2 linked regions of the Bacillus pumilus genome follow. Each later gene encodes a partner of the first gene's protein in a complex. Links are inferred from orthologs where the notes say so. Each region holds a gene or a part of one and is shown on either strand. Other genes may lie near its edges. The genes, in order: accB and accD.

Region 1 (3,089 bases):
CAAATTGTTTTCTGACACGATCATTCACCTCCGAAAGCTATGATTATTTCATGATTTGGTATGTTTCTAAAAACTTCGTATTAAAATTACCGCTCACAAATGTTTCATGCTCAAGCAATCTTAGATGGAATGGGATCGTTGTGTAGACTCCTTCAATGACGAATTCTTGAAGCGCGCGTTTCATTCTCGCAATCGCTTCTTCTCTCGTCTTACCATATGTGATCACCTTTGCAATCATACTATCGTAATATGGCGGAATCACATAGCCCGGATAAGCGGCAGAATCAACACGTACTCCTAGACCGCCTGGCGGAAGATACATTTTAATTTCACCAGCTGATGGCATGAAGTTTTTCTCTGGGTTCTCTGCATTAATACGGCATTCGATCGCCCATCCTGCATATACGACATCCTCTTGTGTAAGAGAAAGTTTTTCACCTGATGCAACTTTAATTTGTTCTTTGATCAGGTCAACACCTGTGACCATTTCTGTTACAGGATGCTCTACTTGAATACGGGTATTCATTTCCATGAAGTAGAATTTCTCTTCATTATAATCATAAATGAATTCGACCGTTCCAGCACCAGTGTATTCAACAGCTTCTGCTGCTTTTACGGCTGCTTCACCCATTTGCTCACGGATGTCTGCATTCAGCGCTGGTGATGGCGTTTCTTCAAGAAGCTTTTGCATTCTTCTTTGGATCGAGCAATCACGCTCTCCTAAGTGAATGGTATGGCCATGCTGATCTGCAAGCACCTGGATTTCCACGTGTCTAAAGTCTTCAATGAACTTCTCTAAATAGACGCCAGGGTTACCAAAGTTTTGCGCTGCTTCCTGCTGCGTGATGGTGACACCATTAATGAGCTCTTCTTCGGTACGAGCCACACGGATTCCTTTACCGCCTCCGCCTGCGGTTGCTTTAATAATGACAGGATACCCAATACTTGCTGCTGTTGAAACAGCATCATCAAGATCTTTTACAATTCCTTGAGAACCAGGAACAATCGGAACCCCGGCATCTTTCATTGTTTCCCTTGCGACATCTTTCGTTCCCATTTTGGAAATCGCTGACGCAGTTGGCCCAACAAAGATGACATTGCATTCCTCGCAAAGCTCTGCAAAGTCTGCATTTTCAGCAAGGAAGCCGTATCCTGGATGGATGGCATCTGTCCCTGTTAATTTTGCTACACTGACAATATTCGTGACATTTAAATAACTATCTTTTGAAGCAGTCGGTCCGATGCAATATGCTTCATCAGCCATTTGAACATGAAGCGCATCGCGATCCGCTTCAGAAAATACCGCAACTGTTTCAATTCCAAGCTCTTTACAAGCGCGGATAATTCTAACTGCGATTTCTCCTCTGTTTGCAATTAATAGCTTTTTAATCATGATCGTACTCCTTACTCTGCTTTCACTAGAAAGAGGGGTTGTCCGAATTCTACAAGCTGACCGTTCTCAGCTAATACTTCGACGATTTCACCTTTTACTTCTGCTTCGATTTCATTAAACAGTTTCATCGCTTCTACGATGCACACAACTGTGTTTTCCTTCACCTTAGAACCTGTTGTCACGTATGGACCTGCTTCTGGTGAAGATGAAGCATAAAATGTGCCAACCATTGGGGATGTGATTTTATGCAGATTTTCAGACGCAGCTGCCTCTTGTGCAGGGGCTTCGGTCTGAGCTGGAGCTTGTGCTTTAGGAGCTTGTTGAGCTGGAGCTGCTTGGACAGGAGCCACTGGTGCCGCAACTTGCTGAACGACTTCTTTATTTTTCTTCAGTTTGATTTTTGCACCTTCGTTTTCGTACGTAAATTCATCAATTGTAGATTCGTCAATTAATTTAATCAGTTCATGAATTTCTTCAATTTTTAACATGGATTTGCACCCCTATGTATGGATTTATCTTTTTCTTATAGGCTAGTACTAAAAGTACATACTATAACCATCTTACAGGAGGATTTCAATGAATTCAACTACTATTGTGGCGAAGCGCCTCCCGAAAGCACCTTGGAGGGGGCGCCAAACCGCATCAAAAAACGCCCTTTTCGGCAAAGGGCGCCTGTTCATTTTTTATTGATTGGAGGGCTCAAAAGTGACAGCTACGTTATCAAGACCTCTCATTTCTTTTGTGACCATATCAATAATATCGGCCGCTTGGGACTTTGATTTTTTGTCAGAACGAACCGTGATGCTCACTTTATCTCCCTCTGCACTCACTAGCGCATCTTTATATCCTTTTGTTTTAATTAAGGTTTCGAGCTGACGCTCCGTTCCTTCTGCCTCACTAAGCGCTGTCATTTGATCATACGCTTCACTTTTTTCTTGTGCTGTTGCATCATCACTGGATACGATTTCGTTGAACTCTTCGCGCTGTTTGCTTCGTTTATCTTCAAGCTCTAATCTGTATGTTGTAAAAAGCTCATCGTCTGTTTGCTCCGACACAGCCTTTCCTTCTTCACCGCTTGTTTCGATATCCTCTTGTTTGCCATTTGTTTCTTTGTCAGTGGACTTCTCATCAGTGCCTTTTTCCGTTCCTTTGTCCGTCCCTTTTTCTGTTTCAGTCTTTTTCTCTTCCGTTCCTTTTGATTTCATATCTTCTACTGTCACTGCATTTTCACCTTGTGGAGACATGATATAGTACACACTTAAGACGACAACTAAACTTAGCATCGTTAATAGCCAAACCGTTTGTTTTTTTAACATCATTCCGAATCCTCCTTGATTTTTTTAGGGGCAACAGCCACTCTATGGCTCGGTACATCAAGCACTCGTGTAACCGCTTCAATGATGGTTTTCTTTATTTGAACGTTGTCTACTCCTTGAGCAACAACGAGGACACCTCGAATATCTGGTTTTTTCGTTTGAACCACTACAGGTGTTTCTTCATTGCCATTTTTGATGATGACGATTTCTTCTTCTTTTGTTTGATCAGTGACACTTCGCACGCCGCCTTCTTTATCAGTTTCCTCGGTCGTTGTGCTTTTATTGGATTTGTTTTTTTCAAACACTTTTAAAGAAGTTGCGTCTACATTGACCACAATCGATACATCCTCAACGCCAATGATGGTCTCTAAAATTTCTTT
Region 2 (3,232 bases), 380 kb from region 1 along the record:
AGCAATTCTTTCAAAACCGAGGAAGATCGATCCTTCTAAAGCTTATCATATCAAGGTTTTCAGACGTTTCAAATTTTATGAAAACAAAAGAAAATTATTTTCAAATAGCGCTTACATGAGGACGGTTTTCATGAAAAAGGATGAAAAAAATAAACGCCAGCCAAAAAGGCTGTACGTTTATTTAGTTTACCCCAATATATTGATTTTCAACCGATACTTTCCCGATTGCTTTGTATTTTTGATATCTTTGTTCGACTAGTTCTTCAGGTGTTAGTTTGAGCAAAGATGTAAGTGACTGTTTTAATGTTTTTTTAATGTAGGCTGCTTGTTGTTTCACGTCTCGATGTGCTCCACCTTGCACTTCTTTAATAACATCATCTATAATATCTAATTCTTTTAGGTCTGGAGCGGTAATTTTCATTGTCTCTGCAGCTTTTTTCGCAAGTGATGAGTCCTTCCAGAGCAGTGCTGCTGCACCTTCAGGTGAAATCACTGAATACGTTGAATTCTCTAGCATGTATAGGTGGTTTCCTACGCCTAAGCCTAGTGCGCCGCCACTTCCGCCTTCTCCGATGACAATACAGACAACCGGTACACGAAGTCCTGCCATTTCGAATAGGTTTTTCGCAATTGCTTCACTTTGTCCGCGTTCTTCAGCTGCTTTCCCAGGATAAGCTCCTTTTGTATCAATAAAGCAAATGATCGGGCGATTAAATTTATCTGCTTGTTTCATCAAGCGCAGCGCTTTACGGTAGCCTTCTGGATGAGGCATTCCGAAATTACGGCGCAAGTTTTCTTTTGTGTCTTTTCCGCGCTGATGGCCAATGACTGTGACAGGAAGCCCTTTAAACGTGGCGATTCCTCCAACAATAGCTTCATCATCACCATAGAAACGGTCACCATGACATTCGAAAAAGTTGTCAAACAGCTCTTGAATGTAATCGAGAGTTGTTGGACGCATCGCATGACGAGCAATTTGCACTCTGTCCCACGGCTTTAAATTTGTATAAATGTCTGCTTCAAGCTTGCTCAGACGTGTTTCAAGGCGCTCAATTTCTGCACTTAAATCCATTTCTGAGTTTTGTGTGAACTTTTTCAGTTCATCAATTTTCGCTCGAAGTTCAATGACAGGTTTTTCAAATTCTAGTTCTCCAGCCACTCTCGTTCACCTCCTGTGCTGTGTAATGCTAAGATTCGGCCTAGTGTTTCTTTCATCTCTGCACGATGAATGACAGCATCCAGCTGTCCATGCTTCATTAAAAATTCAGCCGTTTGGAAGTCCTCTGGCAGGTCTTCACGGATTGTTTGTTCAATGATTCTACGGCCTGCAAACCCAATTAAAGCACCAGGTTCTGCAAAGTTGTAATCACCAAGAGACGCGAAACTAGCTGATACACCGCCAGTTGTCGGGTTGGTCATCACAGAGATAATCAAACCTTGGTCCTCGCTGAACAGTTTTAATGCTGAGCTTGTTTTTGCCATCTGCATGAGACTGAGGATCCCCTCTTGCATTCTCGCTCCGCCCGATGCAGTAAAGATGATAAATGGCACCTTGTCCGCTTTTGCTTTCTCAATCGCCAGTGTGATCTTCTCACCAACAACCGAGCCCATGCTGCCCATACGGAACGTGGCATCCATGACAGCGATCACAGCACGCTGGCCTTCAATTTCACCTTGACCTGTGACAATGGCTTCATTCAAAGACGTTTTTTCTCTGTCTTTCTCAAGCTTTTCTTCGTAGCCTGGGAATCCGAGCGGGTTTTCTGAGATCAGATGCCCGTTAAATTCTTCAAATGTGCCTTCGTCTACAAGGCTATCAATACGCTGCTTTGCATTCATTTGCAAATGTCTGCCGCAATTCATGCAAACACGTAAATTTTTATCTAATTCTTTGGTGAGCATTATTTTTTTACATTGCGGACATTTGGTCATGATGCCTTCAGGCACATCTTGGCTTGCCTGTTCAGAGGGTACAGATGCATATTTTTTCTTTTTACTGAAAATATTTTTGATTGACAAATGACTACCTCCCTTTTTGAAGGGTTTTTTCTTTACACGCACATCCACTATTATAGGACATGTCATAACTGTACCGAAACTATTGTACTTTTTTTGTCAAACGCTGTCATCCTTCATTCAATTTTTTCAATGGGGAATTGATGAGAAATGAGTATGTGTTTGGGGCGCTGAGCAGTTGATATATGTGAATTGTGAACGTCTACAAAAAAATATCATTCCGGATGAAAAAATTTTCGCGTAAGAGAGGAAATGGTGCACGTCTTTCCTCCAATTTCAGAAAGAACGTGCACACTTTTCCAATTGATTATTCGCCGATAATCGTTAATTTTCTTGTTTTTTCAGCGACTGCTTCTGGATCGACTTTGATTCTTGCAACGCCAGTTTCCATTGCTGCTTTTGCTACCGCTTTTGCTACCGCTGGTGCTACACGTGCATCAAATGGTTCAGGGATGACGTATTCAGCTGACAATTTCTCATCTGAAACAAGAGAAGCAATCGCTTCAACGGCTGCAATTTTCATTTCTTCGTTAATGTGAGTTGCACGTACATCTAATGCTCCGCGGAAAATTCCTGGGAATGCCAGTACGTTGTTCACTTGGTTCGGGAAGTCAGAACGGCCAGTTCCTACAACACTTGCACCTGCTGCATGTGCATCTTCTGGCATGATCTCTGGATTTGGATTCGCCATAGCGAAGATGACAGGATCTTTTGCCATTTTTCCAACCATTTCTTTTGTTAAAGCGCCTGCTACTGAAACCCCGATAAAGACGTCTGCGCCTTCAATGACTTCTTCTAATGAACCTTCTTTACGGTCTTGGTTCGTGAATTTAGCGACTTCATTTTTCACTGTATTCATACCGTTCGGGCGGCCTTCGTAAATTGCGCCTTTTGTATCGCACATGATGATATCACGTACACCGAAATGATATAGAAGCTTGATAATCGCAATTCCCGCTGCTCCAGCGCCGTTTGCCACCACTTTGATGGAGGACATTGATTTTCCAGACAGTTTCAGGGCATTTACAAGTCCTGCTACTGTGACAATCGCTGTTCCGTGCTGATCATCGTGGAACACTGGAATGTTTGTCTCTTTTTTCAAGCGCTCTTCGATAATGAAGCAGTTTGGAGCTGCAATATCTTCAAGGTTGACACCGCCAAACGTTGGCTCAAGAAGCTTTACTGTTTCAACGATTTTGTCTACATCGTTTGTCGC

The links.
Region 2: the proteins of accB (region 1) and accD are in contact, whole or in part, in a solved structure (PDB 8UXZ), measured with the Escherichia coli proteins. The link is inferred for Bacillus pumilus from one-to-one orthologs.

Annotation. Positions count from the first base shown.
Region 1 is NZ_CP046128.1:2,120,374-2,123,462, forward strand. Bases 144-2,902 are described here. They hold accB (acetyl-CoA carboxylase biotin carboxyl carrier protein), read right to left. Parts: upstream 1,882-2,902; coding sequence 1,405-1,881; downstream 144-1,404. Other genes in these bases: accC (acetyl-CoA carboxylase biotin carboxylase subunit), read right to left, coding at 144-1,393; GKC25_RS10650 (SpoIIIAH-like family protein), read right to left, coding at 2,077-2,709; spoIIIAG (stage III sporulation protein AG), read right to left, coding at 2,709-2,902. In the rest of the region: GKC25_RS10635 (Asp23/Gls24 family envelope stress response protein), read right to left, coding at 1-18; more of accC, read right to left, coding at 44-143; more of spoIIIAG, read right to left, coding at 2,903-3,089. UniProt on the Escherichia coli protein: This protein is a component of the acetyl coenzyme A carboxylase complex; first, biotin carboxylase catalyzes the carboxylation of the carrier protein and then the transcarboxylase transfers the carboxyl group to form malonyl-CoA.
Region 2 is NZ_CP046128.1:2,498,595-2,501,826, forward strand. Bases 82-2,983 are described here. They hold accD (acetyl-CoA carboxylase, carboxyltransferase subunit beta), read right to left. Parts: upstream 2,020-2,983; coding sequence 1,144-2,019; downstream 82-1,143. Other genes in these bases: accA (acetyl-CoA carboxylase carboxyl transferase subunit alpha), read right to left, coding at 182-1,159; GKC25_RS12685 (NAD(P)-dependent malic enzyme), read right to left, coding at 2,324-2,983. Outside these bases: more of GKC25_RS12685, read right to left, coding at 2,984-3,232.